Regions from separate parts of the Rhizobium sp. BK008 genome, predicted to be linked through region 1. Evidence: riboswitches for the same ligand, from Rfam matches in the RefSeq annotation. Region 1 holds a riboswitch; the other holds the start of a gene.
The links. A riboswitch is a leader RNA that binds a small molecule or an ion and turns the genes downstream of it on or off. The one in region 1 is predicted to bind glycine.
Positions count from the first base shown of each region.

Region 2: another riboswitch for glycine. It lies ahead of gcvT (glycine cleavage system aminomethyltransferase GcvT); the one in region 1 lies ahead of FHT69_RS31910 (D-amino acid dehydrogenase).

Region 1 covers NZ_JACIFK010000012.1:109,445-123,889, reverse strand. Annotated here, with positions in the region: gene FHT69_RS31945 (ABC transporter ATP-binding protein) at 1-466, shown strand, start outside; gene FHT69_RS31940 (substrate-binding protein) at 504-1,688, shown strand; gene FHT69_RS31935 (amidase) at 1,707-3,014, shown strand; gene FHT69_RS31930 (methyl-accepting chemotaxis protein) at 3,059-5,203, shown strand; gene FHT69_RS31925 (LuxR family transcriptional regulator) at 5,431-5,619, shown strand; gene FHT69_RS31920 (hypothetical protein) at 6,035-6,232, shown strand; gene FHT69_RS34420 (substrate-binding domain-containing protein) at 6,443-7,099, shown strand; gene FHT69_RS34415 (hypothetical protein) at 7,107-7,427, shown strand; gene FHT69_RS31910 (D-amino acid dehydrogenase) at 7,720-8,958, opposite strand; glycine riboswitch at 9,091-9,180, opposite strand; gene FHT69_RS31905 (heme-binding protein) at 9,340-9,849, opposite strand; gene FHT69_RS31900 (iron-containing alcohol dehydrogenase) at 9,920-11,074, opposite strand; gene FHT69_RS31895 (aldehyde dehydrogenase family protein) at 11,071-12,456, opposite strand; gene FHT69_RS31890 (glutamine synthetase family protein) at 12,529-13,899, opposite strand; gene FHT69_RS31885 (N-formylglutamate amidohydrolase) at 13,957-14,445, opposite strand, start outside.
Region 2 covers NZ_JACIFK010000001.1:1,339,750-1,354,194, forward strand. Annotated here, with positions in the region: gene gcvP (aminomethyl-transferring glycine dehydrogenase) at 1-2,321, opposite strand, end outside; gene gcvH (glycine cleavage system protein GcvH) at 2,321-2,683, opposite strand; gene gcvT (glycine cleavage system aminomethyltransferase GcvT) at 2,707-3,843, opposite strand; glycine riboswitch at 3,920-4,001, opposite strand; glycine riboswitch at 4,005-4,093, opposite strand; gene FHT69_RS06475 (hypothetical protein) at 4,252-4,632, shown strand; gene FHT69_RS06480 (copper chaperone PCu(A)C) at 4,705-5,730, shown strand; gene FHT69_RS06485 (hypothetical protein) at 5,809-6,075, opposite strand; gene crcB (fluoride efflux transporter CrcB) at 6,197-6,574, shown strand; gene FHT69_RS06495 (RluA family pseudouridine synthase) at 6,669-7,661, shown strand; gene FHT69_RS06500 (HAD-IA family hydrolase) at 7,658-8,311, shown strand; gene FHT69_RS06505 (ATP12 family chaperone protein) at 8,321-9,106, shown strand; gene FHT69_RS06510 (hypothetical protein) at 9,174-9,632, shown strand; gene FHT69_RS06515 (acyl-CoA carboxylase subunit beta) at 9,680-11,212, shown strand; gene FHT69_RS06520 (DoxX family protein) at 11,351-11,743, shown strand; gene FHT69_RS06525 (DMT family transporter) at 11,786-12,100, opposite strand; gene FHT69_RS06530 (YaiI/YqxD family protein) at 12,277-12,744, opposite strand; gene FHT69_RS06535 (GNAT family N-acetyltransferase) at 12,755-13,228, opposite strand; gene FHT69_RS06540 (S-(hydroxymethyl)glutathione dehydrogenase/class III alcohol dehydrogenase) at 13,228-14,355, opposite strand.

The DNA.
Region 1 (14,445 bases):
CGGCTATATCCCACAGGGTCGCGGCATCTTCGACAAACTTACCGTCGAGGAAAATCTCCGTATGGGACTGAGAGCGAATACCGCTGCTGCTGCCGCAATACCGGACTTTGTGTTCGAGCGCTTTCCAATCCTTGCCGAACGACGTCGGCAGCTCGCCGGCACCATGTCCGGAGGTCAGAAACAGCAGCTGGCCATTTCGAGGGGCATTTGCGGCGATCCGAGGGTCTTGCTGCTCGATGAGCCCTCGGAAGGCATCCAGCCCAACATCGTTCAGGACATCGGGCTCTTCCTAAAGGAGCTCGTCAAAACCCGAAGGATATCCGTCCTGATGGTCGAGCAAAACCTCGAGCTCGTGAAGGCTGCGGCCGATCGCTTCGTAATCATGGTCAAGGGAGAAATCGTCTACGGCGGCCATCCCGCCGAACTTGAGAGTGAGGAACTTCTTCAGCGGTACCTGTCCGTCTGAAGCCGGAATAAATCAACAACAACGAAAGGGGAATGACATGACTTCAAGATTGATTACACGCCGCGCGACGCTGAAGACCTTTGGTGCGGGCGCAGCCGCGGTCGCCTCGATGTCTCTGGGCTTGCCGAGCATCCTGCGCGCGCAGGAGGGACCGATCAAGCTCGGTTTCCTGTCAGGCTTGACGGGTTTGGAAACCATCCTCGGCGAAACCCAGCTCAACTGCTTCAACCTTGCGATCGCTGAGATCAACAATGCCGGTGGTATTGCCGGACGCCAGATCGATGTCACCGTGGAGGACGACCAGACAACGACCCGCGGTGCTATCGACAAGGCAAGAAAACTCGTCAACGACGACGAGGTCGATGCCATCATCGGCTTGATCGCGAGCCTGACCCATGTCGCCGCGCGTAGCGTCACGACGCCTGCGAAGAAACTTTTGATGTACACGACTTATTACGAGGGAGGCGTCTGCGAGCCCTATTTCTTCTCGACCGGCCAGGTGCCGAACCAGCAGATCGTGCCGTCTGTCGAATGGTTGACCGCCAACGAAGGAAAGACGACCTACATCATCGGCTCGGATTACGTCTGGCCGCGCAAGAGCGCCGAGGAAGTCCAGGTCGCGCTCGAGGCGAAGGGCGGCAAGGTGCTTGGCGCGGAATTCCTGCCGTTCGGTACGCAGGATTTCGGCCCGGTCTTTGACCGGCTGAAGGCGGCAAACCCGGATTTCGTCTGGATCATGGTTGCCGGCAACGATCTGATCACTTGCCTGAAGCAGTACAAGAGCTTCGGCTTTAAGCAGCAGCTGTTTTCCAATGGTCTGGACGAAACCTTTTCCTTCTTCCACCCGGAATTGACGGCCGGAGCGCTCTCGAACCAGGCTTATTTTATGGGTCTCGAAAGCGAACGAAACACCGCATTCAAGAAGGCTTATGCCGACATGTTCGGTGCAGACAAGCCTATCAACGCGATCGGCGAGGCTGCCTACGACGCAGTCTATCTCTACAAGGCTGCCGTCGAGAAGGCCGGGACGACGGAGACGGAAGCCATCAGGGCTGCCTTCCGCGAGGTGGAGTTCGATGCCCCCCAGGGTAAGGTGAACTTTGCGGCGAACAACGTCATGCGGTCGAATAGTCTGCTTGCACGCGGAAACGACAAGGGCCAGTGGGACATTGTCAAGAACTACGGCCAGATCGATCCGGAAATTGCCCAGTGCAGTCTTTGAGCATCGGGCGGAGATGCCATGAATACTCCGCTTTCTAGCATGGCGACGGCAAGCGTCGCTCTTAGTCGTCGCGATGTCAGCTTTGAGGAACTGACGTCGCAGTTCCTGGCGCGTATCACCGAGAGTAATTCCGTGATCGGTGCCGTTCGCTTCGTGACGGCTATGGAAGCGCTGGACACTGCACGGACGTTAGACAGGCGGTTGGAGGCTGGCGGACCATTACCGCCTCTGGCTGGTATGCCGGTCGTAATCAAGGAAAACTGCGATACGACCGGCATTCCTTGTTCGGCCGGCCTTCCGTTCCGGGCAGGATATATTCCCACTAGCGATGCGCCGGTGGTCAAGCGTGTGCGGGATGCAGGCGCCATCATTCTCGGCGTTTCGGTTTCCGATCCGGGGGCTTTTGGCGTCCGGACCGTAGAAGTCACCCATCCACGCGACCCGGCGCTGACTGTTGGGGGATCGAGCGGCGGCTCGGCGGCAGCACTTGCCGCCGGCTACTGCCTTGGAGCTATCGGAACAGATACGGGAGGATCGGTCCGGATTCCATCGGCCTGTTGCGGGACGGTCGGACTGAAGCCGAGTTTTGGCGCCTGGTCGAAAGACGGCGTCTATCCTCTGGTTCCGTCGCTTGATCATATCGGTCCTATGGCAACGACCGTGGAAGACGTGCGTCTCATGTGGAACGCACTTTCCGAAAGAGGCACCAAAATTGGCTATGTACGATCCGTCGGTTTCGATCGGCGCTGGATAAGTGACGCAGATTGCGTCATTGCCGATGATTTCGCCGCTGTATTGGATCGTCTTGCCCGGACCGGAACAACCGTCAGGGAAATTCAGCTTCCGCATCTGGATGAGATACTGGAGATGCATGGGCGCATCTTTTTCGTGGAAGGTGCAGCGTATCACCGGGCTCATTTCGGCAAGGACATTTCGAACTACCCCATCATGGCCCAGGAATGGTTCGAAGCCGCGGGTAGAATGCAAGTTGGCAGCTATATCAGTGCCTGCGAGCAACGTACCTTCTTCACCCGCTCGATCGATCACATTCTTGACGACGTCGATCTCATTTTGACGCCCACATTATCGGTCCTGCATCCGCGCAAGGACGCGGCCAAATTGTGCGTGTCAGGTGAGGAACTCGATTTCACGCTCGCATTGGTCCGCCAGACCTGCCTGTTCAATCATACAGGTCACCCAGCCCTGACAATGCCGATGAAGAAGCAATCTGCGATGCCGCCGCCGAGCCTGCAGATCGTCGGTCGCCGCGGATACGAAGCCACCATGCTCGATTTTGCGACGTCGCTCGAACAACGCCTGATCTAGCGGTTCCAAAAGGCGCGAGCCAATACTTTTGTTAGGAAAAGAATATGGCCTTTGGCAATCTCTTGGAAAAAGGTCGAATTCAGACCAAAATCGTCCTGATTGTCATGCCGCTGCTCCTGGGCATGATTTCGCTCGCCGTCGTCAATGCCGTCGCGGGATCCATGTTGAACGATCGTCTGCACGGGACGAATGCCGGTATCGTCACGCTCGGTGGCTATAAGCAGACCTATGAAAAAATGGCGGGATTTCTCGAAAAATCCGATCATGTCAATCGCGATGCGGTGAAGCGGTTGCTTGGAGAACAAATTCTCCAGCTCGAAAAGAACATGATGCTCGCCTCTCTGCCGCAAGAGATGGCCGATCTGCGTGAAGCCAGAACCATCACCATCTTCATGCAGGCCAAGATTTACCAGCTTTGGGTGTTGCAGCTTGGTGAAGAAAGTGCGCGTCGCACGATTATCGACGGATTGAGGACGCTCCTCCAAATCAGGGCCAATATGTTGGGCCAGGTTACGATGATCGGCGAGACAAGTCCCACCGATGTGAAGAAAACCGCTCAACTGAGCCAGAAAATGGAGGGCGCACTTCTCGAATTACGTCTATCAGCCGCTGACTTTCTTGCGCAGCCAGATGACGCAAGTTTGCAGAAGTTCCAAGGCAGAATCAAAGGTGCGGGCTTTTACCTTTCGCAGTACCGGCCATTGTCGGCTTTGAGGCCCGGCATCACTGGACTTGTGACGCAGTCGAGTGTGCTGATGCGGGATTTCGACCATCAGGCAAGCGCTCTGGTCAGGGTCGCTGAAGACAGGCGTCGGTCCTATGGAGCCATCGCTGCGGACATAAATAAGGCCTGGGAAAGCATCGTTCGTTTTGCAGACCAGCAACGGGAAGGTGCCGCAGCCGTTCAGGCACAAGCGCAGACACTGTCGATCGTTGCGTCGATCACCGCTCTTCTCGTCGGTATGGCGGCAGGAATCCTGCTCATCTTTGCGCTCAAGACCCCAATCCAGGCGCTGACGCAACTGATGATGAAGCTCGCGGGTGGGGACTTATCGATCGACGTCACCGGGGCACATAGAAAAGATGAGATCGGCGAAATGGCCCGAGCCCTGAAAATCTTCCGGGAAAACGCTCAGAAGAAGCTCGCAGCGGAGCACGAGGCCGGCGAGGCGCGCACGCTTGCGGCCGAACAGCAGCGGACAATCCAGGCAGAAAAACAAGAGGATGCAGAGACGACACGGTATGCCGTGCAGGCGCTCGCGCTCGGCCTGCGCAAGGTCGCGGAAGGCGATCTCGCAGTCCGCTTGCAGCAACCGTTCAAGCAGGAACTGGATCAACTCCGGCTTGATTTCAACCTGTCGATGGAAAGACTTGGCGCGACCTTGAAGGAGGCCAATGATAAAGCCACGCTCATAAGCCAGGATATGCTGGATTTGCAGACCGATACCAATGACCTTGCGAAGCGCACGGAACAGCAGGCTGCGTCGGTAGAAGAGACATCAGCCGCGCTCAACGAAATCGTGACGGTCGCAATCAATGGAAGCCAGTTGGCCGCAGATGTATCTCAAGCTGCACAGCGCGCAAACGAACAGATCCAAAAGTCCGGAGAGGTTGTCGTCCAGGCTGTTGATGCCATGAACCAAATCGAAAAATCATCCCTGAAAATTTCGACGATCGCTGACATGATTGAGGGCATCGCGTTTCAGACAAACCTTCTTGCTTTGAATGCTGGTGTGGAAGCGGCGCGGGCTGGTGAAAGCGGAAAAGGCTTTGCAGTTGTCGCGCACGAGGTCCGCGAGTTAGCTCAAAAGGCCGGGTCGTCGGTGCTGGAAATCCGCAATCTCGTCTCGGAGTCAAGAAGAAACGTCGTCCATGGTGCGGAACTCGTTAAGGCGGCGCAGGAGCGGCTCAATGAAATTATGGGAAGCGTGTCCTCGATCGCCATGAATATTGATTCAATCGCAGAGGGTGCGAACGCCCAGAATGCGAGTATTCAGGAAACCAATGCCGCGGTTGGATTGATCGACAAAATTACACAGCAAAATGGCATAATGGTCGAAGCGACAAACCACATCGTGAAATCCGTCGCCGTAGAAGCAGAAGATCTTCGCAAGCTTCTTTACCAATTCCGTCTGCGTGACGAGGAAAGTCCCACGATTACTGAGCGATTGAGCTGTGCGGTTGCGTAGTCAAAATTGGCCTCGACCATCGCCACACTCGTTCGATGTGGCGCGACGACAAAGGAACTTTCCCGTTATTGGGCGGAGGCAGGACAGCCGGCTATTTGCGCGTGGTGCCGCTATCGTTTGCAAGATCCTTTATTGGCCATCTTTTGCTGAGCTTGCGGATATGAGTTCCATAATGAAGCTTAATGGTTGCTGCGGATATAACATAACACGCAATTGGAGATTTTGTCATGGAAACGCGGATGCTTTCGCCACTCGGAATGATGTGCCTGCGATGGGTTTCTCAATGCAGGACCATCGCCGAAATCGCTTTGCTTGAAGGAACCACCGCAAATAAGATCGAGAAGAGCCTGGAGACCGCACTTCTCACATTGGAGGCAAAAGCGGCAACGGAGGCGCTGGCAAAGGTACGCCAGTGAAGCGCTGCAACCTTTATCGTGGGATGTGCGCAGCGACCCGGGGCAACCTTTCCGATTTGCCGCATTTTTGCTGAGATGACCGCAGCGCCCTTGCGCTGGCGAATTTAAGATTACTCCAAGGCGGCGAAAGATCTCGCTCGTTCGAATTGCCGGCGCAAGATTCACCACTCACGCGGATGCCAGCACCCGACTTCATTTGGCCCGTCGCTAGCGCCGACTGCGGACCCATCCCTGTTTTAGTCCTCCCCAAAGTTCGGAGCTTGCAACCCGCCAACGTCGAGACGCGGCGCTGACAGAGCTCAAAACAGGGTTAATCTAATATTCATTCTCTATGAATAACTATTTCAATAAGACGTTTTGAGGGCACATTTTTGCCCGGCTGCGTTTTGGTCGGCGGAAGAAGGAAAGCTCAGTCATGGCCGAAATCGTTCATTTCCCCAGGGAGCGGAGGGTTGGTGCGCATGTCAGCCCATCCGATGGAAGCCCGGAGTCAGAAGCTGACCGGTATCTCCGCGCCGGCGAGATCTTGGTCAATCTCTTGCAGCAGGCCGAACGGACCCAAGCGGCAATTCTGGCCTATCAGACAGAGACCGCAACGAAGAAAACTGAATAGCCAAAATCCCTCGACAGGGCATCGCAAGAAGCCTTCTCAGCAATTTCGGCAATCCTGAATCACCTTATGCGGCGCCCGCCGTCTGACCATTACCTAATCACGGGACACAGAAAGCGCATATTCACCATCCGAAGCCACATATTGCGGTGTTTGTTCTGCTCGACGGTATTATTTCTCGGTCATGTCGCGTACGCCGAAGACGTCGACTTGATGTCCGGTGTCGTTGCCCGCCCTGGCGACGAGCAAACTGTTCCGGCCGATCAATTCAAGAAGGCGAGCCCCTGGAAAATCGGCATGAGCCATTTTGGCGTGAATGCCAATACCTGGGCAACGCAGATGGCGGCGGAAGCGCAGGCGGTCGTGAAAGCCGACCCACGTATCTCGCAATTCGTGCTTCTTGACGCCAATCTTAGCCAGGCCAAACAGATCTCCGATATCGAGGAACTGATCGCACAGAAGGTCGATGCCATCATCGTGACCCCGGTGTCGCCCACTTCCGCCGATGCCGGTATTGAAAAGGCCGTCGCCGCCGGAATTCCGGTGATCGTGCACACCGGCCTAACCGAGACCGACAAGTTCACGGTCGACATCCAGGGTGGCGGGGAGAATTTCGGGAAGGTCTCGGGCGACTTCCTGGCGAAAGAACTGGGTGGAAAAGGCAATATCTGGGTCTTGCGTGGTCTTCCGACCCGCCCGGAAGACATCAATCGGTATAAGGGTTTGCTCGAGGCGATAAAGGGAACGATATCAAGATCGTCGCCGAAGACGCCGGTCTTTGGAGTTACGACTACGGCCACAAGGTTTGTGAGACATTCTATCTCGAAAATCCGGCGGTTGACGGCATCTGGTCATCTGGAGCCGACATGAGCCGGGCATGCATCGATGTGTTCCAAAAGTACGGCGCCAAAATTCGCCGATCACTGGTGAAGCGAATAACGGCTTTCTCAAGCAATGGATCGATAGCGGGGTCGATGCTGTCGCGACCGAGTACGGTCCCGAGCAAGGAGCCGCCGCTGTACGCGCCGCTGTTGCCCTCCTTGAGGGCAAGGCACTCCATAAGCGCTACGTCTATGAACCTGACGGCTGGGACATCGCGAAGGCGAAAGCGAACTTTCGCGATGATCTCAACGAGAAATTCTGGATGCCCAGCAGCCTGACGGAATCCGAGCGCAAGACCCTTTGCGGCAAGCCATGACGGCTTCGCCTGTTTGTGGACAATCGTTCCGTCGCAGCGCTGCCCCGGATCGTCTGTCCGCGATGCCATCATTCCACGTTGGGCTGCTGTGTCCCCGCTCGCCCTAAATCCGAGGAGCCGCCTCCCATGACTTCCGCAGCCACCAAACCGGTTCTGATGCCCATCTGCATCCAGAACATGCCGAGCAGCCTCTACGATAGGGCCGAGGATCTCGAGGTGAAAGACAATCACCCTTGGCCCATGCATCTTGCGGACGCTCGGAAAGGTCGCCACCCACCTCTCCTATTCGATGTCATGCGACTTTTGTCTTATGTTTCAGGATCATTTCGGCTACCAACTCCGCGGTGGCCGCTGAAAGCGTCCAACCAAGGTGGCCATGACCGGTATTATAAAACACCCCCGGCCTGCTTCCTGACCTGACCCTCGGCATCATGTTCGGCATCATTGGACGCAGACCCGCCCACGGAACGACGCGTGACGTCGCAACTTTGGGAAACAGCGTTCTCACCCATTCGGTCAATGGATTGATGCGGTCCTGCCGGATATCACGGTTCACGCCATTGAATTCTGCTGTTCCTGCCACGCGGAACCGATCGACCCCGAGACGGCTCGTGACGATCTTTGCGCGATCGTCGAGCAGGCTCGTCCAGGGCGCGCCGCTCTGGCTCTCGCGATCATCGAGATGGACGGTGATCGAATATCCCTTTACCGGGTAGACGTTGATGCGGTCACCGAGCATATCGGCAAAACGCCGGCTAGCGACACCAGCACATATCACCAGTGAATCTGCGTCAATGATGCTTTGCTTCCCGTCCTCCGAACCCGTCGGTTTCCAGATGACCTTCACGCCGCCTTGCGAAACGAGCCGATCGACATTTGCATCAAACACGAATTTCACACCGCGTTTGACGCAGGCTGCCGCAAGGCCTCGGGTGAATTTGTGAATGTCGCCTGTCGAGTCCGAGGGCGTAAAGAACCCCCCGAAAAAATCCCCCACCAACGCAGGTTCAATCGTCCGGATCTCACTGGCCGTCACCGGTTTGCGATCGAGCCCGGCTTGGACCAACATCGCATTTACCTGTGAGGCGTGATCGAAGCTGGCTTTGTCGTAGTAGACGTGCAGAATTCCGCGCTTCTCGAGGTCGAACTCAATCTCTTCTTCGTCGGCGATCTCGAACATATGTTTGCGAGCCGCAATCGCCAATCGGGTTGTCTCTATCGTATTTGATCGGTAGTTGCCAATGTTGCCAAGAAACTCCCCCATCCATGAATATTTGTGCCAACTGGGCGTCGGGTTGAGGAGCAAAGGAGCATCGCTCTTCAGCATCCACTTGATGCCTTTGGCAACCGTAGACCAGTGATTCCAGACTTCAGCGTTGCTCGCGGACAGTTGCCCCCCGTTCGCGAAGGAGGTTTCCATCGCGGGGTAGCGATGCCGATCGATGACAGTGACATCAAATCCGCGGCGGGACAGGGCATAAGCGGTGGTGACGCCGGTAATTCCAGCGCCCAAAACGACGATGTGGGGCACGTATTCTCTCCAACATTGGTTCGGGAACGTTTGCCAGTCCCATAGCCCCCATCTGTCTTTTTACCTGAGAGCTTCTCCCTCTCCTGAGGGTCCCCTTCGGTGGACACACGCCGTGCCTCTCTCCAGATTGTAATCGAGCCTGCAGTCTTCTTTACCTGAGAGTTTCCTGGGGGGTTGCTCCTTCGGCGTGGCGCAACGCGCCATCTCTCCTGCACGACCGTAGTATCTTGCCACCGAAGCTTGCGAGGAAGCTTGCCTGCCGCAAAGATCTCGTCTTGCGGAAACCAACGTCGCCAACCCTCGCCATTCGTCCCGCGAAATCAGGTGATGGTACCGGTTTGCGTCTGTCGGTTATTCACCGCAGCATCGGTGGAATGTGAGTCACTTGTGGCATTTTAGGAGGTGTTCGATGCCGGCTTGCGCACACTCAGTATCCTGGGCCGGGGTTCCTGAGCTAAGTCCGATGGCACCGACAACCTCGCCGTCCACAATGACTGGCAGACCGCCTGCAACTACCATCAATCGACCACCGATTGCCGAGTTGATCCCATAGGCCGGTGAACCTGGCTGGCTGGCAGTTCCGTAGCTTTCAGTCGTGCGCTTGGCGCCAGCAGCCGTGTAGGCTTTGTCTTGAGCGATGATCGCACTTGTTATCTTGCCACCATCCATGCGTTCGAAAGCGATCAGTTGCCCGGACTCATCAGTGACCGCAATGCACATCGGGACGCCGATATCCTTTGCTCTGATAGCGGCGCCTTCGATGAGCAGTTTGGCATCCGCAAGCGCCAGCCGCTTAATTGTCAACATGCCTTGGAAATCCTCAGTTTTTCCGTCCGCCTGGTCCAGGAGCGCCGTATCGCCCTGCCCTGGTAGGACTGTCAGGAAAGTCATTGTTCGAACTTAAAAAAGGGCCCGGAAAAGACCTGTTTTTTCCGGGCCAGTTGGGGAAGCCGTATCTGGTTCAGAAGCAGTCCTTGAACAGCGCCTTGGTATTTTCGAGGGTCATCACAACAGGGTTGCCGCCGGCGCTCGGATCTTCGATTGCCATGGCCGACAATTCGTCGATGCGGTCTGCGGCGATTCCCATTGCTGTCAGAGTTTCCGGTACGCCGAGGTCGGAGCGAAGCTTCAGCACATAGTCGTAGAAGCCGTCGAAACCGCCGGAAATGCCGAGATAGGCGGCAGCCCGGCCGATCTTCTCCTCGATCGCGGCGCGGTTGAAGCGCAGCACCGCCGGCATGACAACCGCATTGGTCATGCCGTGATGGGTGTTGTAGACCGCGCCGATCGGATGCGACAGCGCATGAATGGCGCCGAGCCCTTTCTGGAAAGCGACCGCGCCCATGGCGGCGGCTGCCATCATGTTGGCGCGGGCTTCGAGATCGGTGCCTTCCTTATAGGCGCGCGGCAGGAACTCCTTGACAAGCCGCATGCCTTCCAGCGCGATGCCGGCCGACATCGGATGATAGAAGGGCGAGGAATAGGCCTCCAGGCAATGGGCGAAGGCATCCATGCCGGTGCCGGCCGTGATGATCTTCGGCATGCCGACCGTCAGCTCCGGATCGGAAATCACAACGCCGGGCAAGAACTTCGGATGGAAGATGATCTTCTTCACATGCGTTTCGGAATTGGTGATGACGCTGGCGCGGCCGACTTCCGAGCCGGTGCCGGCCGTCGTCGGCACGGCGACGATCGGCGCGATGCCTTCGAGGCTCGCCCGCGTCCACCAGTCGCCGATATCCTCGAAATCCCACACCGGCCGCGTCTGGCCGACCATGAAGGCGACGCACTTGCCGAGATCGAGGCCCGAGCCGCCGCCGAAGGCGACGACGCCGTCATGACCGCCGTCTCGGAACGCCCTGACACCGGCATCGAGGTTCTTCTCGTTCGGGTTCGGATCGACCTCGGCGAAGATCGCCCGGCCAAGACCGGCGTCCTCCAGAATGTCGAGCGCATTCTTGGTGATCGCCATCGATGCGAGGCCGCGATCGGTGACGAGCAGCGGCTTTTTCATGCCGAGGCTCTTGCAGGCGTCGGGCAACTCCTTGATGCGGCCCCGGCCGAGCTTGACCGATGTCGGATAGCTCCAGTTTGCGGTGATGTTGCTGCTGCTCATGCTGTGACTTTCTTCAGGTGGTAGGATTTCGGACGCGTCAGATTCTGGAAGCCGATGATCGACAGCGAGCCGCCGCGGCCGGTCTCCTTGACGCCGGTCCAGCAGAGCGCCGGATCGAGATAGTCCGCGCGGTTCATGAAGACGGTGCCGGTTTCGATCTCGCGGCCGAGCCGCGCTGCCCGTTCGGCATCCCTCGTCCAGAGCGAGGCGGTCAGCCCGTAGCGGCTGTCGTTCATCAGGGCAAGCGCTTCCTCGTCGTTCTTCACCTTCATGATGCCGACCGCCGGACCGAACGTCTCTTCACGCATGAAGGCCAAGGAATGGTCGACATCAACGAGGATCTGCGGCGCGAGATAGGCGCCGCCGTCATCCTGCGGAAAGAGCTTCGGGTCGACAAGCGCCTTGGCGCCCTTGGAGACCGCATCGGCGATCTGCTCGCGCACCACCTTGGCGAAACGCTTGTTGGCCATTGGGCCGAGCGAAGTCTCGGGATCGAGCGGATTGCCGAGCTTGTAGTTCGACACCCAGGCGACCGACTTCTCGACAAAGGCGTCATAGAGGGATTCGTGCACATAGACGCGCTCGATGCCGCAGCAGCACTGGCCGGAATTATAGGTCGCGCCGTCCATCAGCGTATCGACGGCCGCCTCGAGATCGGCGTCCTCCATTACGTAACCCGGATCCTTGCCGCCGAGTTCAAGACCGAGGCCGGTGAAGGTGCCGGCGGCGGCACGCTCCATCGAACGCCCGCCTTCGACCGATCCGGTGAAGTTGACGAAATTGAAGCTGCCGGCGGCAATCAGCGCCGAGGTCGTTTCGTGATCGAGGAACACGTTCTGGAATACATCCTCCGGCACGCCGGCCTCGACGAAGGCCTGTACCAGCCGCTCGCCGACCAGCAGCGTCTGCGAGGCGTGTTTCAGCACCACCGTATTGCCGGCCATCAGCGCCGGCGCGATCGTGTTTATCGCCGTCATATAGGGATAGTTCCAGGGCGCGACGACGAAGACGACGCCATGTGGTTCGCGCTCGATGCGACGTTCGAACCGCTCGCTCTCCTCTACGACAAGAGGCCCCAGCGCATCGGCCGCGATCGAGGCGACATAGTTGGAGCGCTCGTTGAAGCCCTTATACTCGCCGCCATAGCGGATCGGACGGCCCATCTGCCAGGCGATCTCGGGCACGACGACGTCGGACATCTCGTTGAGACGCGCGACACCCTTCAGCACCATCTGAATGCGGTCTTCGAGCGAACGCTTCGCCCAGGCCTTCTGTGCCTTGCGCGCCCGCGCCACGGCTTCCTTCGCAGCCTGGAGCGGCAGCGGCGGACGCTCCGCGTAAACCGATCCGTCGACCGGCGATATGCATTGGATCATTGGCATGATCAGGTTCCCAGTTGTGAATTTTGATTCGGATTTGAATGACTCTCGTCAGGAGCGACGGTCGCTGTTGGGCTAAGCCCTCTCGAAACCGCGAGCCACCTCCCAGTCGGTGATGCGCCGATCGTATTCTTCCTGCTCCCATTCCGCCGCACGCGTGTAGTGGTCAATAACGTCGTCTCCGAACGCGCTGCGCAGCATCTTCGAGTTTGACATGGACTTGGCAGCGTCGCGCAGGGTCTTCGGAATTTCACGAATGTCCTTGCCGCTATAGGCATCGCCGACGAAGGGGGCTTCGAGCTCTAGGTTGTTCTCGATCCCATCGATACCGGCTGCAATCAGTGCTGCCATGCCAAGATACGGGTTAATGTCAGATCCGCCGACGCGGCACTCGATACGAATGCCTTTGCTGCCCTCGCCGCACAGTCTGTAGCCAGCCGTCCGGTTATCCTTAGACCAAATCGCCTTGGTTGGGGCGAACGTACCGGCGACGAAGCGTTTGTAGGAATTGATGTAAGGTGCCAGGAAATAGGTAGTTTCACTGGCGTGTGCGAGGAGCCCGGCCACATAATTGCGCATCAGCTCAGACATGCCAAACTTGGCCGATTTTTCGAAGAACTTCGGCTCTTTGCCGTCCAGGCTCCAGAGCGACTGGTGGATGTGCGATGAGGAGCCAGCGGAATTACCGTTCCATTTCGCAAGGAAGGTGACAGACTTGCCGCGCTGCCAGGCGATTTCCTTGCATGCGTTCTTGATAATCACATGCCGGTCGGCCATCACAAGCGCATCGGCATAGCGGACATTGATCTCTTCCTGGCCGGGCGACGCCTCGCCCTTGGAATTCTCCACCGGGATTCCGGCGCCCTGTAGGCCGTTCCGCAATGCCCTCATCACCTCCTCTTCCTTGGTCGTCTGGAAGATGTGATAGTCCTCATTATAGCTTCCGGCTGGACGAAGATCGCGGTAGCCGGCCGCCTGCGCGCTTTCGAATGTCTGGTCGAAAAGATAGAACTCCAGTTCGGTCGCCATAAAAGGTTTGAGGCCCATAGCCTCAAGACGCTTGACCTGCTTCTTAAGGACGGCGCGCGGCGAGTGCGGCACCTCTTCGTGGGTATTGTGGTCGAGGACGTCGCAGAGCACCAGAGCGGTGCCCTCGAGCCAGGGCACCTTGCGCAAAGTCGAAAGGTCAGGCTTCATCGTATAGTCGCCATAACCGGATGCCCAACTCGTGGATTTAAAGCCGGGCACGGTTTCCATTTCGAGGTCCGTCGCGAGCAGGTAATTGCAGCTGTGCGTTTCTTCGTAGGCACCGTCCAGGAAGAATTGGGCGTGAAAGCGCTTGCCCATGAGGCGTCCCTGCATGTCGACGAGACAGGTGAGAACGGTATCGATACGGCCTTCGGCCACATCCTGTTTTAGATCGTCAAATGTATATGTTGAGCTCATGAAGATGCCTCAGAATGGAAAGCGGAGTTGCCTGCCGCGATTTGGACGGTTTTCGAGTCAGGCCTTGATCGCCGCCTCGGCGGCAATCAAGGCAGAAGCCAGAATGGCTTCGTTCTCGCGCTCTGGACGAACAGCGTTAACGGCAGCTTCGATCAGTGACGAGAGGTATGCCGCGACTTGTGGCAGGCGTTGGCTATCTGTGAGAAGATCGTTGCGGACCTCGATCATAACGTTCGGTAAGCCTCGCGCGATCGCATGCTCCACAAGCGTGTGAGTGACGCCATCCACAGGGCTGTATGGTTGGTTCCGCAGGATCAGGAATTCTTGATGACGAGACTGCGCCTCTGACAGCATTGCGTCTGCCAGACGGCTGTCGCTGTCGTGCAAGATACCGATTTCGACATCGCGCTTCTTGCCGAAATAGACCGGCGTATAGCTGTGGACGGTGACCAGAACCGAATGTCGCCCTGCAGCCGCCCGTGAGGAAAGTAGCGAGGAAAGGCCGTCTCGGAAGGGCAAGTAGATTTCGTCCACACGCGCTTGGCG
Region 2 (14,445 bases), on a different contig from region 1:
TTGGTCGCCTGGGTCAGGCCTTCGCCGCCCATCATCAGGCAATAGCTCCAGGAGATCGGCAGGATCGAGGCGGAGCCGAAGGCGGCGGCCGAGACCGCGCCCGAGCGGCCGTCGGTTTCGGGATGGCCGGGCAGGTAGGGGGCCAGATGCGCCTTGACTCCGATCGGGCCCATGCCGGGTCCGCCGCCGCCATGCGGAATGCAGAAGGTCTTGTGCAGGTTCAGGTGGCTGACGTCGGAGCCGATGTCACCGGGGCGGGACAGGCCGACCATGGCGTTCATGTTGGCGCCGTCGAGATAGACCTGGCCGCCATGCTCATGCACCAGATCGCAGATTTCCCTGACGGTTTCCTCGAAGACGCCGTGCGTCGAGGGATAGGTGATCATGCAGCAGGAGAGATTTGCCGCATGCTGCTCAGCCTTGGCGCGGAAATCGTCGAGATCGATATCGCCATTCTCGCGCACCTTGACGACGACCACCTTCATGCCGACCATCTGGGCCGAGGCCGGGTTGGTGCCATGCGCCGAGGTCGGGATCAGGCAGACGTCACGATGGCCGTCGCCATTGGCGATATGATAGTTGCGGATCGTCAGCAGGCCGGCATATTCGCCCTGCGCGCCGGAATTCGGCTGCATCGAGAAGGCGTCGTAGCCGGTGACGGCGCAGAGCTTTTCGATCAGGTCGTCGATCATCTCGCGGTAACCGAGCGCCTGGTCGGCCGGCACAAAAGGATGGATATCGGAAAATTCCGGCCAGGTGATCGGCAGCATTTCCGCCGTCGCATTGAGCTTCATCGTGCAGGAGCCGAGCGGGATCATCGAGCGGTCGAGCGCCAGATCCCGGTCGGAGAGCCGGCGGATGTAACGCGTCATCTCGCTTTCGGCGCGGTTCATGTGGAAGATCGGATGGGTGAGGTAGTCGCTGGTCCGAAGCAGGCCCTTCGGCAAGCGGTAGGAAGGCTCGAAATCGGCGATAGTGAAATTGCCGCCGAAGGCGCGCCACACGGCTTCGAGCGTGGCAGGGCGGGTGCGCTCGTCGAGGCTCATGCCGATCCGGGTTTCGCCGACCTTGCGCAGATTGACGCCTTCGGCAACGGCGGCGCGCAGGATGAGGCCCTGCATATGGCCGACGTCGACGGTGATCGTGTCGAAGAAGGTGTCGGGTTCCACCTTATAGCCGAGCTTTTCCAGGCCCTTGGCCATCAGCACGGCTTTCTGGTGCACCTGCTGGGCGATCGCCTTGATGCCCTTCGGGCCGTGGAAGACGGCATACATCGAGGCCATGACGGCGAGCAGCACCTGGGCGGTGCAGATATTCGACGTCGCCTTCTCGCGGCGGATATGCTGCTCGCGGGTCTGCAGCGACAGGCGATAGGCACGATTGCCGCGGGCATCGACGGAGACGCCGACGAGACGGCCGGGCATGGAGCGCTTGATGGCATCCTTGACCGACATATAGGCTGCATGCGGGCCGCCGTAGCCGACCGGGACGCCGAAGCGCTGCGAGGAACCGATGGCGATATCGGCGCCCATTTCGCCGGGCGACTTCAGCAGCGTCAGCGCCAGGATATCGGCGGCGACGATAGCGATGGCGCCGGTCTGGTGCAGGCGGGCGATCAGGCCGGTAAAATCATGCACGTGACCATGCGTGCCGGGATACTGGAAGATCGCCCCGAAGACATCGACGGGGTCGAGATCGGTGAAGGGATTGCCGACGATGACGCTCCAGCCGAGCGGCTCGGCGCGGGTGCGGATGAGGGCGATGGTCTGCGGATGGCAGTCTGCATCGACGAAGAAGGCTTTTGCCTTCGACTTGGCGACGCGCTCGGCGATCGCCATGCCTTCGGCGGCGGCGGTCGCCTCGTCGAGCAGCGAGGCGTTGGCGACGTCGAGGCCGGTCAAGTCGCAGATCATCGTCTGGTAGTTGAGCAGCGCTTCCAGGCGGCCCTGGCTGATCTCCGGCTGGTAAGGCGTATAGGCCGTATACCAGGCCGGGTTTTCCAGGATGTTGCGCTGGATGACGGGCGGCGTGATCGTACCGTAGTAACCCTGGCCGATCAGCGAGACCAGCACCTTGTTCTTGTTGGCGGTCTCGCGCAACTTGTCGAGCGCCTCACGCTCGGTCATCGGCGCGCCCCAGACGAGCGGCGCCTTCTGGCGGATCGAGGGCGGCAGTGTCGCGTCGATCAGGCCGTCGAGGCTGTTATAGCCGATCACCTTCAGCATGTCGGTCATCTCAGCCGGCGAGGGGCCGATATGGCGGCGATTGGCGAAATCGTAGGGCTGATAGTCGGTAAACTGGAATTCCGTCGGCGTCGTCATTACGCAGTGAGCTCCTTGTAGGCCGCCTCATCGAGCAGGCCATCGGCGTCCGCAGGATTTGCAAGCTTCAGCTTGAAGAACCAGCCGGCTCCCTGAGGATCGGAATTGACCAGCGACGGATCGGCAACGATGGCCGGATTGACCTCGGTGATCTCACCATCAAGCGGACAATAGACGTCGGAAGCAGCCTTGACGGATTCAACGGTCGCGGCATTGCCGTTCTTGGAGAAGGTCGCGCCGACTTCCGGCAGTTCGACGAAAACCAGGTCGCCGAGCTGATCGACGGCATAGTTGGTGATGCCGACCGTCGCAACGCCGCCTTCGATCTTCAGCCATTCGTGTTCTTCGGTAAATTTCAGCATTGTTCGTCCTCTCTGGAAAAGGTTTAGCGTTTGTAGGTCGGTGTGACGAAGGGCAGGGCGCTGACGGTGATCGGCAGATATTTGCCGCGCACCTCGGCGTAGACGAGTGTGCCCGCCGCAGCATGAGAGATCGGCACGTAGCCCATGGCGACGGGGCCCTCGACGCTGGGGCCGAAGCCGCCCGAGGTGACTTCGCCGATTTCGACCTTGCCCTCGGCATCGGCATAGAGCTTGGCATGGCCGCGCACCGGGGCCTTGCCTTCCGGCTTCAGGCCGACGCGGCGCCGCGCGGCGCCGTTTTCGAGTTCGGAAAGGATGCGGCCGGAGCCGGGGAAGCCGCCGGCGCGTGCACCACCGCCGCGCCTTGCCTTCTGCATGGCCCATTCCAGCGCCGCCTCGACCGGTGAGGTGGTCGTGTCGATATCATTGCCGTAGAGGCAGAGGCCGGCTTCCAGCCGCAGCGAATCGCGGGCACCAAGCCCGATTGCCTGGACGTCGGGATGTTCGAGCAACCGCATGGTGACATCCTCGGCCTTGTCTGATGGGATCGAGATTTCAAAGCCGTCCTCGCCGCTATAGCCGGAGCGCGAGACAAGACAGGAAACGTCGTGCAGGCGGCAGTGGCGCACATCCATGAATTTCATCGCCGCGACGTCGGCCCAGAGCTCGGCGAGAACCTCGACGGCACGCGGTCCCTGCAGCGCGATCAGAGCACGATTGAGAAGGGTGATATCGCATTGGTCGCCGATATGGGTCTGCAGATGGGCGAGGTCGGCTTCCTTGCACGACGCGTTGACGACGACGAAAAGATGATCGTCGAGATGGGTGATCATCAGGTCGTCGAGAATGCAGCCGGTGTCGTCGGTGAAGAAGCCATAGCGCTGACGGCCTTCGGCAAGGCCCAGTATGTCAACCGGTACCAGGCTTTCGAGCGCCAGCGCGGCATCTTCGTAGCTGCCCGATTTCGCCTTCACGATCACCTGGCCCATATGGGAGACGTCGAAGAGGCCGGCTTCGGTGCGGGTATGAAGATGTTCCTTCATGACACCTGCAGGATATTGCACCGGCATGTCATAGCCAGCGAACGGCACCATGCGGGCGCCGAGCGAAAGATGCAGGGCATGCAGCGGGGTTTTCTTCAGGGCAGCAGTATCGTCCAAAAGACGCCTCCGGGGTTTGCGCCTTCTCAGGAAGGCGCGGGCTCAAATCTGAAGGCGCGGTTGCGCACTTCTCTCCTGAGCCCCCTCTGTCCTGAGTGCCTGAGATTGTTATCCCTTCGGCGAGCGTTTCGAGAACGCTTCTCTCCAGAGTTCCGTCTGCCCCTTGCTGGTCCTTTTGCCTGAGAGTTTCCGGGGCGGTTGCTCCTTCGGCACCGGTGGCGAAAGCACCGGATTCTCCCAACAAGGTTGGCGCAATTATCCGGCGGGTGCAGCGCTTGGCAAGGGGCAAATGTCGTGACCGGGCAAATTTTTGTCGTCTTATTCCAACCAAGCCCTAATCTGCGGCAAATCTGCTTTTGCATTCGGCGGGGAAACCGGCTATCGCGACATGCTGTTGAAGGGGATCTCATGCGGCAGACCGGACTGAAAGCGACGCTCTTCCTGCGCATGCTTTGCGCATTGAGCTTGGTTTTGCTCGGCCTTGCCCATCAGGCGCCGCAGGCTGCCGCCGCCGAGGGCTACGATGCCGCGGCCTATGTGCTGCCCGACGGCACCTTCGCTTCGCTCTGCGTCACCATAAAGGACGCCGACGGCAAGACCCTTACCTTCAAACCGAATTGTGAAGCTTGCCGGCTGTCGGCCTCGGTCATCCTGCCGACGCCGGATGCGGGCTCCTGGCTCGAGCGCAAGCTCGGCTCGCTGATCAACGCGCCGGTCGAAATCTCTGTCGTTGTCGGCGCAGGCGCCGTCAGCCGGGCGAATTCCCGCGCGCCCCCCATCCTCGCCTGATCTGTTATCGTAACCATGATCAGTAATGCCGGCCCACTTGAGAGAAGTCCGCGGCCGGCGAGGAGATATCCGATGAAAACTTTCAAAAAAATTGGCAAGACATTCGGGCTTGCCGCCATTCTTTCCGCCACCGCTTTTGCCGGCGCCGAGGCGCATGTGACCTTCCTCGACAAGCAGGCAAAGCAGGACAGCACCATTCTCGCCACATTGCAGCTGCCGCACGGCTGCGACGGCAAGGCGACCACGGAAGTGCGGGTCAAGCTGCCGGAAGGTTTCGTCTTCGCCAAGCCGCAGCCGAAGGCCGGCTGGGAGGTCGAGGTGATCAAGGGCGATTATCAGAAGACCTACGACAATCACGGCGACAAGGTGAAATCAGGCGCGATCGAGATCCGCTGGAAGAACGGCAATCTCTCCGACGATTTCTATGACACCTTCGTGATCCAAGGTAAGGTTTCGGGCGTCGAAGCCGGCACCTCGCTCGCCTTTCCGGTGACGCAGATGTGTGGCGATACCGTCGCGGCCTGGGATCAGGTGGCGAAGGAGGGCGACGACGCGCATGGGCTGAAAAGCCCGGCGCCGCTCCTGAAGGTCGTCGCCGGCGAAGGTCACGGCCACGATCATGACGACATGGCCGGCATGGACATGACCGGTAAAACCAGCATGGACATGTCCGGTATGGCGGGCTTGGGTGCTGCGGCGCCCGCCGGCGAAACGGTCAAGGCCGGCGATCTCGAAATCTCCGGCGGCTTCGCCAAGGCGATGCTGCCCGGCCAGCCGGTCGGCGGCGGTTTCTTTACGGTGAAGAACAACGGCCAGACGGATGATCGACTGGTGTCGGTGAGCTCGCCTGCATCAGGCGAGGTTCAGATCCACGAGATGGAGACCAAGGACAATGTCATGCGGATGCGCCAGCTGAAGGACGGCATCGCCATCGCTGCCGGCGAGACGGTCAAGCTCGAGCCCGGCAACCTGCATCTGATGTTCCAGAAGGTGAAGACGCCGTTCAAGCAGGGCGACACGGTGCCGGTGACGCTGACCTTCGAAAAGGCCGGCAAGGTCGATCTGGTGTTGCAGGTATTGTCGGCCCAGGGCAAGTAAGGACCACGATTGTGAAGACAGAAAAGCCCGCGGTTGCGATTGCAGCCGCGGGCTTTTCGTTCGGGGAAGGCGGATGCCTCAGAAATCTTCGTAGGATCGCAGCGCCTGTTTCAGGCCTGCCTGCGGTTGGCGATTGCCTTTGGCCATCAGGTCGAGCGCCACCTCCGTCGACTGGATGATGCTGGAAGGCTCGTCGACCTCGTCGGTGCTATCGGCCTTCAACTGCCGGTCGGCAAGGCGCCGTGCATCGCGCGCCGCCGTGCTCGTCGCGACACGCTGCGGGATGCGCAGCGATTCGAAGGCAACGGCGGCGGTGTTGGCCGATATCGACAGCAACTGGGTCATGCCATCACCGTATCGGCATGATCTTGGCGCCATCATAAGAAAATCATTGGCATTTTACAAAATGGTAAGAATTCATAGGGGTTCGGTTAGAATCACTTTCGCAACGCGGTAAATCCGGCTCATGATCCAGGCTCTTCTCGTCGCCGTCGGCGGCGCCATCGGTTCCCTCCTCAGATATTATGTCGGCCAGTGGGCGCTGAGACTCATGGGGCCAGGCTTTCCCTGGGGCACGCTCGCCGTCAATGTCGTCGGCTGCTTCGTCATCGGCGTCTTCGCCGAGCTGATCGCGCGGAAGTTCAACGCCTCGGTGGAACTGCGCCTGTTGCTGATCACCGGCTTCCTTGGCGGCTTCACCACCTTCTCCGCTTTCTCGCTGGATGCGATCTCATTGTTCGAGCGTGGCGAGGCCGTGGCCGGCGGCATCTATATCGTTGCGAGCGTCGGGCTTTCGATGGCAGCCGTCATCGCGGGTCTTGCCGTCATGCGCGCTTTGGCCTGATTTCTTTTCCGGTTTCCGTTTTGCGTGAAAATGCTCTAAAGGCTGCGGCAAGAACGCCGGCTCGGCCCGCGCAGCAATTTCCGAAAGATTTTTCATGGCTGGCATAGAACATATCAAGGTTGAACCCGACGAAGCCGGCATGCGGCTCGATCGCTGGTTCAAGGTGCACTTTCCAGGGCTCGGCTTCGGCCCGCTGCAGAAGCTCCTGCGCTCCGGCCAGGTGCGCGTCGATGGCGGGCGTGTCAAATCGGATGCACGCGTGCAGCCCGGCCAGACGGTGCGCGTGCCGCCGCTCGATGTCGATGCGAAGCTGAAATCCGGACCGATCGCCGGCAAGGATCTCAAGCATTCGACCGATTTCGAACTGCTGTCGCGCATGGTGCTGCACGAGGACGACAAGGTGATCGTGCTCAACAAGCCGCCCGGTCTTGCTGTGCAGGGCGGCTCCGGCGTTGCCAGGCACATCGACCAGATGCTCGAAGCCTGGACCAGCCCAAAGGGCGAGAAGCCGCGGCTCGTTCATCGCCTCGACCGCGACACGTCAGGGGTTCTCGTCATCGCCCGTACGCGTGGCGCCGCGCAGAAGCTGACGGCCGCCTTCCGCGAGCGCGACACCAAGAAGACCTATTGGTCGCTGGTCAAGGGCGTGCCGCGCAAGCATGAGGACAAGATCTCGACCTGGCTGGTCAAGGAGCCGACTGCCGACGGCGACCGCATGCGGATCGCCAAACACGGCGAAGACGGGGCGGACCATGCCGTCTCCTTCTACCGTGTGCTCGAAACCGCCGCCCAGAACCTCGCCTGGCTGGAGATGGAGCCCTATACCGGCCGGACCCATCAGTTGCGCGTCCATGCCCTGCATATCGGCCACCCGATCATCGGCGATCCGAAATATTTCGACGACGATCCGAATTGGGATTTTCCGGGCGGCGTCCAGAAGAAGCTGCATCTGCACGCGCGTCACATCGACATTCCGCACCCGTCCGGCGGGCGGCTGCGCGTCAGCGCGCCGCTGCCGCCGCACATGGTCCAGACCTGGAACCTTCTCGGCTTCGATCTCTCCAGTGCCGAAAGGGACGACGAATGAAACTGGCGCTTTTCGATTGTGATGGCACGCTGGTCGATAGCGCCGGTCTGATCCACGAAACCATGCGCCGGACCTTCGATAAGTTCGGCAAACCGGAACCGCGATTTGACGACACCAAGGCGATCATCGGCCTGTCCCTCGATATTGCGATCGCCCGTATGCAGGGCAGGCCGCATGTGGAACAGGAAGACATCGACATGACGGCGCATTACAAATCGCTGTTCTCGATCGTGCGTCAGGATCTTGATTACAAGGAGCCGCTGTTTCCCGGCATTCGCGAGATGATCGATGCGATCAGCGGACGGGACGACCTGCTGATCGGCGCGGTGACCGGCAAATCCAGGCGCGGGCTGAAGCTGGTGATGGAGACGCATGGCTTCGATGAGCATTTCATCGTCGCACGGACCGCTGACGATTGCCCCTCCAAGCCGCATCCGGCCATGGTGACGGAATGCTGCGATGAAACCGGCATGAATGCTGCCGACACCATTGTCATCGGCGATGCCGTTTACGATATGCAGATGGCAAAGGCTGCCGGCGCCAAGGCGATCGGTGTTGCCTGGGGCTATGCCAGCGTGGATGAGCTGATCGCCAACGGCGCTGATGCCATCGCCTACCATCCGAACGAGATATTGCGTCATTTTTCCTGAGGTGAGCCCATGCGCGATCTGCTGAACGACCTTTCCGAAGGCCTGAGCCATCCCGATCCCATCCGCCGCGCGCAGATCCAGATGAAGAAGCCGCTGCCGAAGCGTTTCTATACCGACGTCTCCGTTGCCGAGCACGAGGGCGGTTTTGCGATCACGCTCGACGGCAAGATGGTGCGCACGCCGGCGCGGCAGGTTCTGGCCGTTCCGACAGAGGTGCTGGCGCGGCTTGTCGCGGCCGAATGGCAGGCGCAGGGCGAGGAAATCAATCCGGTGAGCATGCCGGTGACACGGCTCGTCAACACCGCGCTCGACGGCGTTACCGCCAATGCGCAGGCGATTTTCGAGGATATCCTGCGTTTTTCCTCCAGCGACCTGCTCTGCTATCGCGCCGATGGGCCGGAATTGCTGGTCGAACGGCAGGCGGAGCGCTGGGACCCCGTCATCGACTGGGCGGCAAACGATCTCGGCGCTCGCTTCATCCTTGTCGAAGGGGTGATGCCGCAGGAGCAGCCGCGCGAGGCGACCGCCGCCTTCGCCGTCACGCTCGCCAGATATGACAGCGCGATGGCGCTTGCAGCACTCCACACGGTCACCACGCTCACAGGTTCGGCGATCCTGGCGCTCGCCTTCGCCGAGGGCCGGGTGACGATGGAGGAGGCCTGGTCGCTTGCCCATCTCGACGAGGACTGGACGATCGAGCATTGGGGCAGCGACGAGGAAGCTGAGGAGCGGCGGGCCAAGCGCTTTGCCGAGTTCAAGGCGGCGACGGATGTTTTTTTCGCCCTAAGCGCCTGAAACATATTGCCTTCCCAGGCATTATGGCGAAATCTGCGACTCCAACGGGGTGGTGCGGGATTTTGCAATGAATTGGCTGAGGTCGTGTTTTTGCCGGGCCGCACTCGTCTGTATCGCGCTCACGGCCTGCGTCAGTCTCTCGGGCACGAAGCCGGAGACGCCGGTCTATGATGTGCGCAGCGCCGTCGTTCTCTCCGGCCCGAACATGCCGGCCGAGCTGCTTTCCGGCATCAACGACCGCGTCAACGCCGCGATCAACGCCACGGTGCGCAACACGGTGCTGCCGCGGGTGGTGCTGACGATCCGGGTGGTGTCCGTCGAAAAGGGCCTCGGCTTTCAGAAGGACCGCAACGTCGCCAAGATCAGCATCGACGCCGCCTCGGTCGAGGACGGCTCGGTCATCGCCGTCAGCGCCTTCGACGTGACCAGCATCGCTGCCGATCCCAAGCTTGCCGACGAGATCCTGGCCGAGGACGTTGCAGCAAGGATACGCTCGGTTTTCTCGCTCAGCGGCCGCAGCCGCTAGGACAAATCTACCGCCGGATTGCCGCCCGCAGCGGCGAGGGAGATCGCATGAAGGAAATTCTCGAAGAGCTGGAACGGCGCCGCGACATCGCCCGTCTCGGCGGTGGCAAAGCCCGCATCGACGCCCAGCACAAGCGTGGCAAACTGACGGCGCGCGAGCGCATCGACCTTTTCCTCGACGAGGGCTCCTTCGAGGAGTTCGACATGTTCGTCGAACATCGCTCCACCGATTTCGGCATGGACAAGAGCCGTGTTGCCGGCGACGGCGTCGTCACCGGCTGGGGGACGGTCAACGGCCGCACGGTGTTCGTCTTCGCCAAGGACTTCACCGTCTTCGGCGGTTCGCTGTCGGAAGCGCATGCCGAGAAGATCATGAAGGTACAGGACATGGCGCTGAAGAACCGCGCGCCGATCGTCGGCATCTATGATGCGGGCGGCGCCCGTATCCAGGAGGGCGTGGCGGCCCTCGGCGGTTATGCCGAGGTGTTCCAGCGCAATGTGCTGGCTTCCGGCGTCATCCCGCAGATCTCCGTCATCATGGGGCCTTGCGCCGGCGGCGACGTCTATTCGCCTGCGATGACCGATTTCATCTTCATGGTGCGCGATACCTCCTACATGTTCGTCACCGGTCCGGATGTGGTGAAAACCGTGACCAACGAGACAGTGACAGCCGAAGAACTCGGCGGCGCCGTCGTCCATACGGTGCGCTCGTCGATTGCCGACGGCGCCTATGACAATGATGTCGAAACGCTGTTGCAGGTGCGCCGGCTGATCGATTTCCTGCCGCTGTCGAATACCGCGCCGCTGCCGGAGATCGAATGTTACCAGTCGGTGACAGAAGTCGACGCCTCTCTCGACACGCTGGTGCCGGCGAGCGCCAACAAGCCTTACGATATCAAGGAACTGATTCGGAAGGTGGCGGACGAGGGGGATTTCTTCGAGATCCAGGCGAGTTTTGCCGGCAACATCGTCTGCGGTTTCGGGCGCGTCGAAGGCTCCACCGTCGGCTTCGTCGCCAACCAGCCGATGGTGCTGGCCGGGGTGCTCGACAGCGACGCCTCGCGCAAGGCGGCCCGTTTCGTGCGCTTCTGCGACTGCTTCAATATTCCGATCGTCACGTTTGTCGACGTGCCGGGCTTCCTGCCGGGCACGGCGCAGGAATATGGCGGCCTCATCAAGCACGGCGCCAAGCTGCTCTTCGCTTACGCCGAGGCAACGGTGCCGAAGCTCACCGTCATCACCCGCAAAGCCTTCGGGGGTGCCTATGACGTGATGGCGTCGAAGCATCTGCGCGGCGACCTGAACTATGCCTGGCCAACGGCGCAGATCGCCGTGATGGGCGCCAAGGGCGCGGTCGAGATCATTTTCCGCAAGGATATCGCCGATCCCGAGAAGATCGCCGCACATACGAAAATGTACGAGGATCGGTTCCTCTCGCCCTTCGTCGCCGCCGAGCGCGGTTATGTCGACGAGGTGATCATGCCGCATTCGACCCGCAGGCGGCTGGCGCGCGGCCTTAAGATGCTGCGCAACAAGGATCTCGCCAATCCGTGGAAGAAACACGACAACATTCCGCTTTAACGTTTCCGCCGAATAAAGCTGCGCGATCGGGTGTTTACCCGCTGTCGAAAATGTGAACGGCCGTCAGTGATCCGTGTGTTCAATCGCTGACGAGGACGGGCTAACGCTCGGCTGTAATTGTTTTAATGGAGAGGTTTAATGTCAAGTTTCGAGCGTCTTTCTGCCTATCGCCCCTACGGGCTGGCCGCTCTCAGAATCATCACCGCACTGCTGTTCATCGAACACGGCACGATGAAGCTTTTCGGCTTCCCGGCGTCGCAGATGTCCGGCTCGCTGCCGCCGCTGATGCTTTTCGCGGCTCTTCTCGAGCTTATCGGCGGTATCCTCATTCTCATTGGCCTGCTGACGCGCCCTGTCGCTTTCCTGCTCGCCGGCGAAATGGCGGTCGCCTATTTCATGGCGCATGCGCCGAGCAGCTTCTTCCCGGCCGTCAATCAGGGCGACGCCGCGATCCTGTTCTGCTTCGTCTTCCTCTACCTGTTCTTCTCCGGTCCCGGCGCTCTTGCCGTCGACAACCGCAAGACAGTCTGAACCATAGCTGAGGGACGTCGCCGACGCCCCTCAGCCTCAATTTCAGGCAGTGAGCTTGAGGCCGGCGATACCGCCGACGATCAGCATGATGCAGGCAAGACGGGAGACAATTGCCTCATCGCCAAGCAGCCAGATGCCAAGCAGTACGGTGCCAACCGTGCCGATGCCGGTCCAGACCGCGTAGGCGGTGCCGATCGGCAGGTGCTTTACCGCCAGGCCGAGCAGCACGATGCTGATCACCATGGATATGACGGTCAGCGTCGTCGGCAGCGGCCGCGTGAAACCCTCGGTATATTTAAGACCGATCGCCCAGCCACATTCGAAAAGGCCGGCGAGAAAAAGCAGAAACCAAGCCATACGACTCTCCTTGTTCAAGAGCGAGGCCGTCCCCGCGACGGTTGCATCCCGAGGGATGCCGCAGTCGTCTGCGATGGGGCGTATATGCGTGAGGAGACGGCTTACTTCAAGGTAGGAATCGGCATGGCTGCCATGCCGCCCGTGTTGCTGACTTGTTTTGCTGGTTTGGGATGCGATCAGCCTTGGCCGCCAACTTGCGCGGAAAGGCTCTTGGCGCGGCGGCAGAGGCGGTCGAAGGTTTCGAGGAAGCGTGACCGGTCTTTCGGGCTGAAGGCGGCGTTATAGCCCTTGCTCTCGCCGGTTTCACGCAAATGCGCGCCGAGATCGCGCATGGCGCTTGCCATGCCGATATTGGTTTCGTCGAAGACGCGCCCGGTCGGGCCGCTGACGAAGGCGCCGGTCGCGACACAGCGCACGGCGAGCGGTACATCGGCAGTGACGACGACATCGCCCGCACCGGCGCGTTCGGCGATCCAGTTGTCGGCGGCGTCGAAGGCATTGGAGACGATGACGTTGTGGATCATCGGATCGCGCGAAGGGCGCAGGCCGGAATTGGCGACGAAGGTCACTTCGAGGCCGTGACGTTCGGCGACCTTGAGGATTTCCGGTTTCACCGGGCAGGCATCGGCGTCGACATAGATCATGGCTATATCCTCATGCCGGCTGAATGGCCGGCTGTCTGATCATATCGATATGGGGAATGCCGTCTTCCAGATATTCCTGCGATATCCCGACAAAGCCGAAGGATTCGTAGAAACGGCGCAGATGGGCCTGCGCCGACAAGGCGATCGGATTTGCCGGATAAAGCCGCTCACAGGCGGTGATCGCTTCGCGCATCAATGCATCGCCCAGCCGCTTGCCGCGATGGGCAGGCGAGACGACGACGCGGCCGATCTTTGATGGATCCCGCGGCTCATACGGTTTCAGGATTCGCGCCGCGCCCAGGAGCTCAGCGTCCTCCAGAAGGCGCAAATGCAGAGCATCGATATCCTTGCCGTCGAGTTCCGGATACGGGCAGTTCTGCTCGACGACAAAAACATCGACGCGCATTCTCATGAGCTCGAAGAGCTCCCGCGCGGGGAGCTCTTCGAGCTTCTTGAGATCGACCCTGTAGTTGGCTGCAGTCATCAGTACACGACCACGCCGCGGATGGACTTGCCCGTATGCATCAGCTCGAAGCCCTTGTTGATGTCTTCGAGCGGCATGGTGTGGGTGATCATCGGATCGATCTGGATCTTGCCCTGCATGTACCAGTCGACGATCTTCGGCACGTCGGTGCGCCCGCGGGCGCCGCCGAAGGCGGTGCCCATCCAGTTGCGGCCGGTGACCAGCTGGAACGGCCGGGTGGAGATCTCCTGGCCGGCGCCGGCCACGCCGATGATGATGGACTTGCCCCAGCCGCGATGGCTGGCTTCCAGCGCCTGGCGCATCACCTTGGTGTTGCCGGTGCAGTCGAAAGTGTAGTCGGCGCCGCCGATCAGGTCGCCGTTGCGTTTGGTCAGGTTGACCAGATAGGGCACGATGTCGTCACCGACCTCCTTCGGATTGACGAAGTGGGTCATGCCGAACTTTTCGCCCCATTCCTTGCGATCACTGTTGATATCGACACCGATGATCATGTCGGCGCCGGCAAGCTTCAGGCCCTGCAGCACGTTGAGACCGATGCCGCCGAGACCGAAGACGATCGCCGTCGAACCGATCTCCACCTTGGCGGTGTTGATGACCGCGCCGATGCCGGTGGTGACGCCGCAGCCGATGTAGCAGATCTTGTCGAAGGGGGCGTCGGGATTGACCTTGGCAAGGGCGATCTCCGGCAACACGGTGAAGTTCGAAAAGGTCGAGCAGCCCATATAGTGGTGGATCTTGTCCTTGCCGATCGAGAAGCGGCTGGTGCCATCCGGCATCAGCCCCTGGCCCTGGGTCGCGCGGATCGAGGTGCAGAGATTGGTCTTGCGGGACAGGCAGGAATAGCACTCGCGGCATTCAGGCGTGTAGAGCGGAATGACGTGATCGCCCTTCGTCACCGAGGTGACGCCCGGGCCGACATCGACGACGATGCCGGCGCCCTCATGGCCGAGGATGGCCGGAAACAGGCCTTCCGGATCGGCGCCCGACAGGGTGAAATCATCGGTGTGGCAAATGCCCGTCGCCTTGACCTCGACCAGCACTTCGCTGGCCCGCGGCCCTTCCAGCTGCACGGTCATCACTTCGAGCGGTTTTCCGGCCTGAACGGCAACGGCGGCGCGAACGTCCATCTTCATATCTCCCTGCTGATTTTGTTGCTTCCCAGCTGATTTATCGGGCTCGCGCTTGGCATGGTCGACGAACTCGGCTCAAGCAAAAAC